One region of the Micromonospora sp. WMMD812 genome, then DNA from elsewhere that is predicted to be linked to it. Evidence: riboswitches for the same ligand, from Rfam matches in the RefSeq annotation. Region 1 holds a riboswitch; the other holds the start of a gene.

Region 1 (7,187 bases):
GCGGCGGCAAAGTAGTTGGCCAGCCCGACCCGGGTGAGGATCTGGGTCTGGACATCGTCGAACCGCTCGTCCTCCACGATCTCGTCGATCACGTCGGCGAACTCCAGCAGCGCAATCTGCGCCGCCATCCGCATGGCCTCCTGCCCGGCGCGCAGCGACGTCGACAGGTGCAGCGTGCGGGTCTGCAGGCGATAGCGGTGCAGTTCGTCGCCCAGCGCTCCGGCGTCGTCGCGTCGGACGACCACGCCGTGCCGCTGGAGGAGCCGGTCTTCCAGTGCGGCGCGGACCTCGCCGCGGCGGAGTCCGATGACCGCGGCCAGCCGTTCCGCGGCCTCGTCCAGGTCCGGTACGTAGTTCTGCCGCCGATAGAAAAACTCGGTCACCTGGTCGTGCGGGCTGCGGCCCATCGTCTCGCGGTCGCCCAGAAGCTCAGCGAGCTGCTCGTCCGCCTGCCGGTACCGGCGGTGCAGGTCGATCACGGCCTCGGCAACCTCGGGCAGCCGGGTGGCGAGTTCGGTGAGATCGGCGACGCCCGCCCGCCCGGGCAGCGCCTCCCGTAACCCGGCGACCAACCGCGGCGTATCGCGCGGAGCGAAGACGGTCGGATCGACGCCGAACACCTCGGTGATGCGCATGAGCACCGGAACGGTCAGCGGCCGCGAGTCGTGTTCGATCTGGTTGAGGTAGCTGGGCGAGATGTTCAGCAGCCGGGCCAGGTGCGACTGGCTGAGAGCACGGTCCTCGCGCATCCGGCGCAGCCGGGCACCGGCGAACGTCTTGACGATCGCCCTCACCTCCCACTGGTCGTTCCGCCCGTCGGGAAGACCATTTGCAGGCTGCAAATATAGCCCTTCGCAACTTCGCAAAACGGTGCCGGAAATTCCCAGATATTGGCTCTTTCCGTGCCTCGACCCGCTGCCGGCGCCGTGTGACCGTTGGCGACACACCGGACCGGCATCACGTTGGCGCCGCCACAGGCATGTGCGGTTGCCGGCGTCATCGACTTCGAGGGGACGACATCGTGCGGAACACCGTTGAGCAGTTGCGTACCGAGTGGGAAACCAGTCCGCGGTGGCGGGGAGTGCGGCGCAGCTACCGGGCGGAGGACGTGGTGCGCCTGCGCGGGGCGATCCAGGAGGAACACACCCTGGCCCGGCACGGGGCGGAGCGGCTGTGGCGGCTGCTGCACAGTGAGGACTACATCCACGCGCTGGGCGCGCTCACGGGTAACCAGGCCGTGCAGATGGTCCGGGCCGGCCTCAAGGCGATCTACCTCTCCGGCTGGCAGGTGGCCGCCGACGCCAACCTCGCCGGGCACACCTACCCCGACCAGAGCCTCTACCCGGCGAACTCGGTGCCGGCGGTGGTGCGCCGGATCAACAACGCGCTGCTACGCGCCGCCCAGATCACCGCGGCCGAGGGCGACAGCAGCGGTACCGACTGGCTGGCGCCGATCGTCGCCGACGCCGAGGCCGGCTTCGGCGGGCCGCTCAACGCGTACGAGCTGATGACCGCGATGATCGCGGCCGGCGCGGCGGGGGTGCACTGGGAGGACCAACTGGCCGCGGAGAAGAAATGCGGCCACCTCGGTGGGAAGGTGCTCGTCCCCACCGGCCAGCACATCCGTACCCTCGAGGCGGCGCGGCTCGCCGCCGACGTCGCCGGAGTCCCGTCGGTCGTCATCGCCCGCACCGACGCGCAGGCCGCCACACTGCTCACCACTGACGTGGACGAGCGGGACCGGCCGTTCGTCACCGGCGAGCGGACCGCCGAGGGGTTCTACCGGGTCCGCAACGGCGTCGACCCGTGCATCGCGCGGGGCCTGGCCTACGCCCCGCACGCCGACCTGCTCTGGATGGAGACCAGCACCCCGGACCTGGAGGTCGCGCGCCGGTTCGCCGAGGCGATCAAGGAGCAGTACCCGGACCAGTTGCTCGCCTACAACTGCTCGCCGTCGTTCAACTGGCGCAAGCACCTCGACGATGCGTCCATCGCCAAGTTCCAGCGGGAACTCGGCCACATGGGGTACCGGTTCCAGTTCATCACCCTGGCCGGCTTCCACGCTCTCAACTACTCGATGTTCGACCTGGCCCGCGGGTATGCCAGCGACGGAATGTCCGCCTACGTGGCGCTGCAGGAGCGCGAGTTCGCCGCCGAGTCCGCCGGCTACACCGCCGTCAAGCACCAGCGCGAGGTCGGCACCGGATACTTCGACTTGATCAGCACCGTGCTCAACCCGGCCGCCGAGACCACCGCCCTGCGCGGCTCCACGGAGGAGGAGCAGTTCGCATGAGATACGAGGTGATCGGCCCGATGGCCGAACGGTTCGACGAGGTGCTCACCGCCGAGGCGCTGCAGTTCCTGGTCGCACTGGACAGCGAGTTCGCCGCCCGCCGGGTCGCCCTCCTGGATACCCGACGGGCCCGCCGGGATCGGTACGCTGCCGGCGAGTTGCCCGACTTCCTGCCGGAGACCGCCGCGATCCGCGCCGACCCCAGCTGGCGGGTGGCGCCACCTGCCCCTGGCCTGCTCGACCGGCGGGTCGAGATCACCGGACCCACCGATCGCAAGATGACCGTCAACGCGCTCAACTCCGGGGCGAAGGTGTGGCTCGCCGACTTCGAGGATGCCACCGCCCCCACCTGGCACAACGTCATCGCCGGGCAGCTCAACCTGATCAACGCGCTGGACCGGCGGATCGACTTCACCGACGCGCGCGGCAAACGGTACGCCCTCGGCGACCAGCTGGCGACGATCGTGGTCCGCCCACGCGGCTGGCACCTGGTGGAGAAGGGCATCGCCGTGGACGGACGGCCGATCTCCGCCAGCCTGGTCGACTTCGGGCTCTACCTGTTCCACTGCGCCCGCCGGCAGCTCGACATCGGCGCCGGCCCGTACTTCTACCTGGCCAAGCTGGAGAGCCAACGCGAGGCGCGGCTGTGGAACGACATCTTCGTGTTCGCCCAGCGCTACCTGGGACTACCGCAGGGCACCATCCGGGCGACCACGCTGGTCGAGACCATCACCGCCGCGTTCGAGATGGAAGAGATCCTGTACGAGCTGCGCGAGCACTCGGCGGGGCTGAACGCCGGGCGATGGGACTACATCTTCAGCGTGATCAAGAACTTCGGGCATTGGCCGGACTTCGTCCTGCCGGACCGGTCTGAGATCACCATGACGGTGCCGTTCATGCGCGCCTACACCGAGCTGCTCGTACGCACCTGTCATCGACGCGGAGCGCACGCCATCGGGGGGATGGCCGCGTACATCCCCAGCCGGGACCCGAAGGCCAACGAGGTGGCCCTCGGCCGAGTGCGGGCGGACAAGCAGCGAGAGGCAGGCGACGGGTTCGACGGCTCCTGGGTGGCCCACCCGGGCCTGGTGGACGCCTGTCGGGAGGAGTTCGACGCGGTGCTGGGCGAGCGCCCGAATCAGCTCGACCGGCTCCGGGACGACGTCAGCGTCACCGCCGTCGACCTGCTCGCCGTCGACAAGACGCCGGGTCAGGCGACCGCAGCGGGGTTACGGGCCAACATCGCGGTCGCGCTGCGCTACATCGACGCCTGGCTCGGCGGTGTCGGCGCGGTGGCGCTGTGGAACCTGATGGAGGACGCGGCGACCGCCGAGATCGCGCGCTGCCAGGTCTGGCAGTGGCTGCATCACGGCACTCCGCTGGCCGACGGCGGGCGTGTCACCGACGACCTGGTTCGGTCGATCCTCGCGGAGGAGCTTGCCGCCCTGGCCGCGGAGCGCGACGGCAGCGACCGGGACCGCGCCGAGCAGGCCGCGCGGATCGTCGAGGACACCGCGCTCGGCGAGAACCTACCGGCGTTCTTCACCACCGCCGCGTACGCCCGGCATCTCGGTCCGGACCGGATACCCGCCATGCCGGTCGGCTGACAGAGGACGTCACCGTGCCGGAGCCGGGGACCTCGGGTCCTCCCGGCTCCGGCCGGGGCGTGCCCGTCGGAGTCCCGAGGCCAAGAGGGCACCGCGCGGACGGTGAACGGGTGGCAGGAGGATCGGCGCCGCGCCAGCCGGCGGCCTGGTGCGTCGACCCGCCGTGGATCGTGGCTCCAGGATGGGAGCCGGTGTTGGTTCGCGCGGGCCCGATCGGCCCGGGCGTCGTAAGAGGGAACCCGGTGTGAATCCGGGACTGCCCCGCAGCGGTGAGTGGGAACGACCGCCGTCACACGCACTGGACGCCACGCCGGGTCCGGGAAGCGACGGCCACTAGGAGACCGGATTCGTCCGGTGGCGCCCGCGAGTCCGAAGACCTGCCCACGCCGCGTGTGCAGTCGCATGCGCGCCGACGGCCTCGCGGGAGGGCCCAGGGCGAGGCGGGTGCATCTCCGGCCCTGCCTCCACCTTCCCGAGCCGGGATCGCCGAACCGGGAAGGAATTGCACGGCACATGACGTCCTCGACCACTCCGGGCTATGGATTCGCCGACGCGTGGCACTCCGCGGCAAGTGTGGACCCGGACGACGCCCGGCCGGCGGATGACGAGGACGTGATGCGGGAACTCGCCTCGTACATCGGCCCATCTCCTACGTCGCGGGTGCCCCGGTGCTGGAAAACCTGCATCGGTTCGCCATCTTCACGCTCTTGACCTCAACCGCGGGATGGGACACCGGCCGCGCCATCACCAACACCGTGGCGATCCTCGTGGTCGGTCCGGCCGTCCTGGCCACGCTGCGACGGGCCTCGCGGAAGGCCTCGTACGGGATCGCGGCGACGTTCTCCAGTCCCAGGCCGCGCGGTCACGAGCGATCGCCTGCCGCCAGCCGGCCAATGCCGGTCGAGCGCGAGCCGTCCCAGGTCGAGGCGGAACGCCTACGGGGCGCCGGCTCCTTCGAGGAAGGGACCGCCCCGACAAGTCCCGCGACATCAGATGCGTGAGGCGGCTCACGGGCCGTCTGGCGCCGAGAGCAAGCATCAAACGGCGGCGGTGACGAACGGTCGAGCGGTGGTTGCGCGCTCACCTGAGGCGAGATCTGCGTGACCCTCCGCTGCGACACGCCGACACAGCATCTGGTGTTGCGGAGTCTTCGCCGCGCCCATATATGGTGTCACTTGCAGCTGGTTCGGCTACCGGTCGGTGGTAGTCGAGGCAAGAGGGAACCCGGTGTGAATCCGGGACTGCCCCGCAGCGGTGAGTGGGAACGACCGCCGTCACACAGCACTGGACCGCGAGGTCTGGGAAGCGACGGCCAGTAGGCGACAGGTGTCCTGTCACGCCCACGAGTCCGAAGACCTGCCAGCGCGCCGCACGCGTCGCGTGCGGCGGTCGAAGGCCGCGTGGGACGGCCGACGCCATCAGCCAGCCAGTCATGGCGGGCGCGCCGTCAGGCGACCAGTGGCGTTCCTCCTGCGCGATCGTCGACCTCGTGGACAGGCGTGAGGAGGGGGACATGACGGCGACGCAGGAAAAGGCCGCAGCCGACCAGGCAGTGCCGGAGCAGCGTCGGCATGTGATGCGGGTCCGTAAGCGCAACGGCCACACCGAGCCGGTGGACGTCAACAAGATCGTCAAGGCGGTGGAACGGTGGGTCGCCGACCTTGACGAGGTGGACCCGCTACGGGTTGCCACGAAGACGATCAGCGGGCTGTACGACGGGGCGACCACGGCCGAACTGGACAAGCTGTCGATCCAGACGGCGGCGGAGCTGATCGGCGAGGAGCCGCAGTATTCGAAGTTGGCGGCGCGGCTGCTGGCCGCGTTCGTGGACAAGGAGGTCCGTGGGCAGGGTGTGGCGAGCTTCAGCCAGTCCATCGCGTACGCCCATGGCCTGGGATTGATCGGGGACGAGACCGCGACGTTCGTGGCGCGTAACGCGCGAAAGCTCGACGACGCCGTGGACCCGGACGGGGATCTGCGGTTCGAGTACTTCGGCCTGCGGACGGTCGCGGATCGGTACCTGTTGCGGCATCCGGAGTCGCGGTTGGTGGTCGAGACGCCGCAGTACTGGCTGTTGCGGGTCGCCTGTGGGCTGTCGCAGACGCCGGGCGAGGCGATCGGGTTCTACCGTCTGATGTCCAGCCTGGCGTATCTGCCGAGTTCGCCCACGTTGTTCAACTCCGGGACCCGGCACACCCAGATGTCGTCGTGCTTCCTGGTGGACTCTCCGCGCGACGAACTCGACTCGATCTACGAGCGGTACCACCAGGTCGCCAAGCTGTCGAAGTTCTCGGGAGGGATCGGCATCTCGTGGTCGCGCGTGCGGTCCCGGGGTGCGCTGATCCGCGGCACGAATGGCAAGTCGAACGGCATCGTGCCGTTTCTCAAGACGCTCGACGCCGGGGTGGCCGCGGTCAACCAGGGTGGCCGGCGCAAGGGCGCGGCCTGCGTCTACCTCGAGCCTTGGCACCCGGACATCGAGGAGTTCCTGGAGCTGCGGGACAACACCGGTGAGGAGTCCCGTCGTACGCACAATCTCAATCTGGCGAACTGGATCCCGGACGAGTTCATGCGGCGGGTCGAGGCGGACGGGGACTGGTCGTTGATCGACCCGTCCGACGCGCCCGAGCTGCCCGACCTGTTCGGCGAGGCGTTCGACGAGGCGTACCGGGCGGCAGAGAAGAAGTCCGTCCGGACCGTCAAGGCCCGGGATCTGTACGGGCGGATGATGCGGACTCTCGCGCAGACCGGCAACGGGTGGATGACGTTCAAGGACGCCTCGAACCGGCTGTCCAACCAGACCGGCCTGCCCGGCAACACCATCCACCTGTCCAACCTCTGCACCGAGATCCTCGAGGTGAACAGCGACGCGGAGACCGCCGTGTGCAATCTCGGCTCGGTCAACCTCGGCGCCCATGTCACCGCCGAGGGCGTCGACTGGGAGAAGCTGCGGGCGACGGTCCGTACCGCGGTGGTCTTCCTCGACCGGGTGATCGACATCAACTACTACCCGTCGGATCAGGCGGCGGTGTCGAACCCCCGCTGGCGTCCGGTCGGGCTCGGGTTGATGGGCCTGCAGGACGCGTTCTTCACGCTGCGGCTGCCGTTCGACTCTGCCGGAGCCAGGGAGCTGTCCACCCGGGTGCAGGAGGAGATCTTCCTGACGGCGCTGGAGACGTCGGCCGCGCTCGCCGAGCAGTTCGGCGTGCACCCCGCGTACACCGAGACCCGCGCCGCGAAGGGCGAGCTCCACCCGGACCTGTGGGGTGTCGAGCCCACCCAGCTCG
Region 2 (7,187 bases), 600 kb from region 1:
GCCCCGCTTCCACGCGGCCTGGAGCCTCGGGTCGGTGGCCGGGGCGGGGCTCGGCGCCGGGGCGGCCCGGGTGGGTCTCCCGGTCGGCGTCCACCTCACCGCCGTGGCGGTGGTGGTGCTGGCCGGCACACTGGTCGCGGCGCGGTTCTTCCTGCCGCCGGCCACGAGCACGACGGCCACGCCGACCCCGGCCGGGCGACGGCGCGCCCTGCTCGCCGCCTGGCGCGAGCCGCGCACCCTGCTGATCGGCCTGCTGACGCTGGTGATGGCGTTCACCGAGGGCAGCGCCAACGACTGGCTGGCGGTGGCCTTCGTCGACGGTCACGGCCTCAGCGAGGCGGCCGGCGCCGCGGTGTTCGGCGTATTCGTGCTCGGCATGACCATCGGGCGTACCGCCGGCACCATCGCCCTGGACCGGTGGGGCCGGGTGCCCGTGCTGACCGGCACGATCCTGCTCGCCGCGGTCGGCGCCGCCCTGGCCGTCCTGGCCGGCTCGGGGCTGGTGGCCGTCGCCGGCGTCGCGCTCTGGGGGCTCGGCGCGTCGCTCGGCTTCCCGGTCGGAATGAGCGCGGCGGCGGACGACGAGGAGAAGGCGCACGTACGGGTCAGCGTCGTCGCGGTGATCGGCTACACCGCGTTCCTCGCCGGGCCGCCGCTGCTCGGCCTGCTCGGCGACCGGGTGGGCACGCTGCGCGCGCTGCTCGTGGTGCCGCTGCTGCTGGTGCCGACCCTGGCGCTGGTGCCGGTGCTCCGCGCGCCCCGCCCGGCCGGCTCCGAGTAGCCGGGGCGCCGACGCGCACGCATCACGTCCAGTGCATCAAACCTAGCGGGGATCGGTGTTCCGCGGTATCGGGTGCGCGGCCGACTGCGCCGCGCACCGCCGCTGGTTAGGGTCGCCGGATGCCAACCGACGAGATCACCGCGGCCGCCGCGGGCACCTGGACGCTGGGCGACCGGACCGTCAACCGGATGGGCTTCGGCTCGATGCGGATCACCGCCCACCCGGACCGGGAGCGCGCGGTCGCGGTGCTGCGCCGCGCGGTCGAGCTGGGCGTGAACCACATCGACACCGCCGCCTTCTACGTCTCGCCCGGCGGCACCCTGGATGTCGGGGATGGGCCCCCGCGGTTCGCCACCGAGCTGATCCGCGCGGCGTTCGCGCCGTATCCGGACGACCTGGTGATCGCGACCAAGGTCGGTCCCGGGTACGACCCGGAGGGCGGCTTCACCGAGGCGCTCACCCCGGAGCGGCTGCGCGCCCAGGTCGAGGAGAACCTGCGCCGGCTCGGCCGGGACCACCTCGACCTGGTCAACCTGAGGGCCTACAAGCGGCCCACGCCGGTTCCGTTGGCGGACCGCTTCGGGGCCCTGGCCGAACTGCGGGCGGCGGGGCTCATCCGCCACCTCGGGCTCTCCAACATCCGCCCGGAGCACCTCGACGAGGTCCGGGACATCGCGCCGGTGGTCTGCGTGCAGAACGCCTACGGGGTGGACGCCTACCGGGAGGACGACGCCTTCGTCCGCCTCTGCGGCGAGCGCGGGATCGCGTACGTGCCGTTCTTCGCGCTGGCCGGCACCCGGCGGGAGGCGGGCGCGTCGGCCGAGGCGAACGAGGCGGTGCTGGCCGTCGCCGACGCCCACGGGGTCACCCCGCACCAGGTGCGGCTGGCCTGGACCCTGCACCAGGGCCCGCACGTGCTGGCCATCCCCGGCACCGGAAACCCGGCGCACCTGGCGGCCAACGTCGCCGCCGGCGCGGTGCGGCTCACCCCGGAGGACCTGGCCCGTCTCGGCTGAGCCCGCCGGCCAGGGCCGGCCCGCCCACCCGGCGATCCTCAGTCGCGCAGCCAGACCCGCAGCGGCCCGACCCGGGCGAAGCCGACCCGTAGCGCCGGATCGAGGTCTGGCCCGGACTCGTAGCCGACCAGCGGCGCCCCGGGTCGGGTCGCGCAGATCCCGGCCCAGATCTCCGCCACGCCGTCGCCGACGGCGAAGACGTTGGAGACCCCGGTCGCCGGGCCGCTGCGGTGGAGCACGGCGCCGCCGGCGACCGACCCGTCGGGCGCGTACCGGGCCAGCACGGTCACCCGGGGGTCGGCCAGCAACTCCGGGCGGAACAGCGCGCCGCCGCCGTGCGCGGCCGCCCAGGCGGCCAACCGGTCCGGGCTGGTCACCGGAGTCAGCGGCACGGCGCCGGGCCGCTGAGCGGCGGACCGCCCGGTCCCGGGCCGGCGAGCGGCGGGCGCGTCGGCGGCAGGCTCGCCCAGCGCCGGCGGGTCGGCGGGTGGCCGGTGGATCCAGTCGGCGGCGAAGAGCACGCGGAAGCCGTACGGTGCGAGGTCGAGGTCGGCGAAGCTGTCCTTCACCGACGCGCCCGGGCCGTCGTCGATGCGGTTCAGCAGGACGGCGGCGCGGACCCCGGGCCGCAGCGTGACGGCGTCCGGGTACCAGGGCGGCGAGCGGCGCGGCACCGACCAGGCGTCCGCGTCGGTCCGCCCGGCCAGGCCGTGGCTGGCGCACACGCTGCCGCACCACTGAGCGTTGTCGGCGGCCGCCCGCACCGCCACCGTCACTCCGGCCACGGCCCGACCCTACCGAGGTCGCCGGGGTCAGGTCGCTCCCATCCGGCTCGCAGCGGATTGACAGGAAACGGTGCTGCACTGGAGGAGCACCGAGGAGAGGAGGGGGCATGGGCTGGTTCAACCGGCGGTCACGCGCCGCCCACGGGGCACCGACGAAGCTCGACCGGGAGGCGACCCGGGAGGACCTCGCCGCGCTGGAGGCGTTCGTCACCAGCCGGCAGGGTGTGGAGTTCTACCTGGAGCCGGAGACCACGGCGACCGACACCACGGTGGTGGCGATCGCCCACGACGGCGAATGGATCCGTCGGCGCACCGGCTCGCCGCGGGCGGCGGCCGACATCGCCCGCCGCCGCGCCGTCCCGCTGTACGAGGCCGCCCGCACCGGCTACCCCGAGCGGATGCGCGCCTGGAACCGGGCCCACCCGGAGCGCCGGATGCGCTGACCGGTCCCGCGCCCCGCCGGCCGCCGGATGACGCGCGACCCGGGATGGGCGCCGGCGTGCCGGCTCAGGCGCCGTCGATCTCCGCCCGGGCCTGCTCCAGGGTCATCGCGTCGCCGTGGCTCGACACGTACCACCGGTAGTCCTCGTCGAGCAGCCGGCGGAGCAGCGCGACGTCGAGGCCGTCCGCGGGCTCGCGCAGGTGCGCGGGTGGCGGGTAGTAGCAGTCGCCGAGGAGCATGACGCCGGAGTCCGGCACCAGCACCACTGTCGAGTCCGGCGCGTGCGCGCCGCCGACGTGCCGCAGCCGTACGCCGACCGGCAGCTCCTCCTCGTCGGTGAAGGTGCGGGTGGGCGGCAGCACCGCGAAGTCGTCCCAGGAGTCCACCGCGAACGCCCGGGCCCGGAAGCTCGGGGCGAGCCGCGGATTGGCGCGGACCTGCTCGCGTAGGTAACGGTGGCTCCACGGCCGGGCCGCCTCGGCCCGCAGCAACTCGCCACCCGTGACGTGTCCCACGATCTCCACGCCGGGCCAGGCGCAGGCGCCCCAGACGTGGTCCCAGTGGTGGTGGGTGTAGACCAGCCAGCGCGGCGGCGGCAGCCCGGCGGCGTCCAGGGCGGCGCGGATCTCGCGGGCGTGCGCCGGGCTCTGCCCCGCGTCGATCAGCACACTGCCGCGTTCGTCGGCCACGACGGCGACGCCGGCCTGGACGGCCTCCGGGTCCGGATCGCCCGGGCAGAGCCAGACGCGACCGGCGAGATGGTGGAACCGCATGGCGATGATGGCCGTCATCCTCCCCGTCGATCCGAGCCGGTCGCTCGTGCCGGCCCGATCCTATGCCCGGCCACCGTCCACACCGGGCGTTCCACTCCGACATCGTCATCAATCGATGGTTTGGGCGACGGTGACCAGCGGGGGCGGCGTTGACCGGCGTCGGACGGGTGTGGCAGCATTCGCGGCCTGACGGCAGTGAAGGAAGCCGGTGCGATTCCGGCGCGGTCCCGCCACTGTCACCGGGGAGCGATCCCCCCTCGTGAGCCACGGCCGTGCGTGCGCGGTTGGAAGGCCGGGGGTGAGCGTCGATCCGGGAGCCAGGATACTTCGGCCGTCGGGACGTACCCCAGGGCGTGGACACCCGAGGAGGACCCGATGACGCACCGCGTCCGCAGCGCCGCCGGCGATCGCCGTGACCGGCCCGCATTCACCTCCGGCGGAGACGTCGGCCTCGCATCCGGCCGCGCCGGCCACTGACGTACGCCCCGCGCCGCCCGTCGGCGTCGGCCCGTGGCCGACGACCCCGCCGGCGGCCCGACGCGGTCGCTGACCCCGCGCCCACCCGCCCGCCCGGCCGCCCACGCGGCGATCCGGGCGTCACTCTCCGGAGCTGTCCGTGCGCACCCTGCTGCTCTCCACCGCCGACACCGACCTGCTGGCCGCCCGCGCCAGCGGCGCCGACTACCGGCTGGCCAACCCGGCCCGCGTCGACGCCGACTCCGTGCCCGCGCTGCTCGACGGCGTCGACCTCGCCGTCGTACGGCTGCTCGGCGGCCCCCCGGCGTGGCCGGACGGGCTCGCCGCGGTGCTCGCCTCCGGCGTGCCCACGGTCGTGCTCGGCGGCGAGTCGGTGCCGGACGCGGAGCTGATGGCGGCGTCCACCGTGCCGTCCGGGGTGGCCACCCAGGCGCTCGCGTACCTGGTCGAGGGCGGCCCCGCCAACCTGGCCGAGCTGGCCCGGTTCCTCTCCGACACGGTGCTGCTCACCGGTGAGGGCTTCGCGCCGCCGGCGCCCACCCCGACCCACGGTGTCCACGGCGACCGCCCGGCGCACCCGGACCGCCCCACGGTGGGGATCGTCTTCTACCGGGCGCACGCGCTCGCCGGGAACACCGGGTTCGTCGACACCCTCGCCGACGCGGTCGAGGCGGCCGGCGGCAACCCGCTGCCCGTCTACTGCGGCTCGCTGCGCGGGCTGACCGCCGGCGACGGCCCGTACGACCTGCTCGCCCGCTGCGACACCCTGCTCGTCACCGTGCTCGCCGCCGGCGGCACCGTCGCCGCCGACGCGTCGGGCGGCGGCGACGAGGACGCCTGGGACGTCGGCGCGCTCGCCGCGCTGGACGTACCGGTTATCCAGGCGCTCTGCCTGACCAGCACCCGCGACCAGTGGGCCGCCTCGGACGCCGGGCTGTCCCCACTGGACGCGGCCATGCAGGTGGCCGTTCCCGAGTTCGACGGCCGGATCATCACCGTGCCGTTCTCGTTCAAGCGGATCGACCCCGACGGCCTGTCGGTGTACGCCGCCGACCCCGAACGCGCCGCCCGGGTCGCCGGCATCGCCGTCCGCCAGAGCCGGCTGCGCCGGCTGCCGAACGCCGACAAGCGCCTCGCCGTCGTGCTCAGCTCGTACCCGACCAAGCACTCCCGGGTCGGCAACGCGGTCGGCCTGGACACCCCCGCCTCCGCGGTGCGGCTGCTCGCCCAGCTCGCCGAGGCCGGCTACCACCTCGGCGACGCGCCGCCGCCCGACGACGGGGACGCGCTGATCCACGCGCTCATCGCCGCCGGCGGCCACGACGTCGAATGGCTCACCCCGGAGCAGCTCGCCGCCGCCGAGGCCCGGGTGCCCGGCGAGGTCTACCGGCGCTGGTTCGACCAGATCCCCGGCGAGCTGCGGGAACGGATGCGCGCCCACTGGGGCGAGCCGCCCGGCGCGCTCTACACCGACGGCGGCGACGTCGTGCTCGCCGGGCTGCGCTTCGGCAATGTGGTGCTGCTCATCCAGCCGCCCCGCGGCTTCGGCGAGAACCCGATCGCCATCTACCACGACCCGGACCTGCCGCCGAGCCACCACTACCTGGCCGCGTACCGGTGGCTCGCCGCGCCCCCGGCCGACGGCGGCTTCGGCGCGGACGCCGTCGTGCACCTCGGCAAGCACGGCACCCTGGAGTGGCTGCCCGGCAAGGGCCTCGGGCTCGCCGCCGACTGCGCCCCGGACGCCGTCCTCGGCGACCTGCCGCTGGTCTACCCGTTCATCGTCAACGACCCCGGCGAGGGCACCCAGGCCAAGCGGCGCGCGCACGCCGTGGTCGTCGACCACCTGGTGCCGCCGATGGCCCGCGCCGAGACGTACGGCGAGCTGGCGAAGCTGGAGCAGCTGCTCGACGAGTACGCCACCGTGCAGGCCCTCGACCCGGCGAAGGTGCCGACCGTGCGGGCGCAGATCTGGGCGCTGGTCCGCGCCGCCGAGCTGCACCACGACCTGCACGCCGAGCACATGCCCGACGCCGACGACTTCGACGACTTCGTGCTGCACCTCGACGGGTACCTGTGCGAGGTCAAGGACGTGCAGATCCGCGACGGCCTGCACGTCCTGGCCGCCGCGCCCACCGGCGAGCCCCGGGTCAACCTGGTCCTGGCGGTGCTGCGCGCGCCGCAGGTCTGGGGCGGCAGCCGCGCGCTGCCCGGCCTGCGGCAGGCCCTCGCCGCCGGCTACGGCCTCGACGAGGCGGCGCTGCTCGCCGAGCCCGGCGCGCGGATGGCCGTGCCGGCGGCGCTCACCGACACCGTGGACGGGCCGGCCGCCACCGCCGCCGACGCCGTCGACCTCATCGAGGCGCTCGCCCGCCGGCTGGTCGTCGGCATGGAGACCCTCGGGTGGGACGCCGCCCAGGTCGGCGCGGTGGTCGGCGAGGTGACCGGCCGGTCGATCCCGGACGCCGAGGCGGTGCTCCGGTTCGCCGCCACCGAGCTGGTGCCCCGGCTCGACCGGACCACCGACGAGCTGACGCACACCCTGGCCGCCCTCGACGGCCGGTTCGTCCCGCCCGGCCCGTCCGGCTCGCCCACCCGGGGCCTGGTGAACGTGCTGCCCACCGGCCGGAACTTCTACTCCGTGGACCCCAAGGCGATCCCCAGCCGCAACGCCTGGGACGTCGGCGTCGCCCTCGCGGACTCGCTGCTGGCCCGCCACCTCACCGACACCGGCGAGTACCCGCGCTCGGTCGGGCTCACCGTCTGGGGCACCAGCGCGATGCGGACCCAGGGCGACGACATCGCCGAGGTCCTGGCGCTGCTCGGCTGCCGCCCCACCTGGGACGACCGGTCCCGCCGGGTCACCGGCGTCGAGGTGGTGCCGCTGGCCGAGTTGGACCGCCCCCGGATCGA

The links. A riboswitch is a leader RNA that binds a small molecule or an ion and turns the genes downstream of it on or off. The one in region 1 is predicted to bind cobalamin.
Region 2: another riboswitch for cobalamin. It lies ahead of cobN (cobaltochelatase subunit CobN); the one in region 1 lies ahead of O7603_RS32210 (hypothetical protein).

Annotation. Positions count from the first base shown of each region.
Region 1 covers NZ_CP114904.1:6,989,896-6,997,082, reverse strand. The annotation lists gene O7603_RS32225 (short-chain fatty acyl-CoA regulator family protein) at 1-794, opposite strand, end outside; gene aceA (isocitrate lyase) at 1,022-2,293, shown strand; gene aceB (malate synthase A) at 2,290-3,900, shown strand; cobalamin riboswitch at 4,079-4,300, shown strand; partial or broken gene O7603_RS32210 (hypothetical protein) at 4,548-4,901, shown strand; cobalamin riboswitch at 5,066-5,279, shown strand; gene O7603_RS32205 (ribonucleoside-diphosphate reductase subunit alpha) at 5,414-7,187, shown strand, end outside.
Region 2 covers NZ_CP114904.1:456,533-463,719, forward strand. The annotation lists gene O7603_RS02005 (MFS transporter) at 1-781, shown strand, start outside; gene O7603_RS02010 (aldo/keto reductase) at 901-1,797, shown strand; gene O7603_RS02015 (hypothetical protein) at 1,836-2,582, opposite strand; gene O7603_RS02020 (hypothetical protein) at 2,690-3,025, shown strand; gene O7603_RS02025 (MBL fold metallo-hydrolase) at 3,090-3,815, opposite strand; cobalamin riboswitch at 3,996-4,125, shown strand; gene cobN (cobaltochelatase subunit CobN) at 4,414-7,187, shown strand, end outside.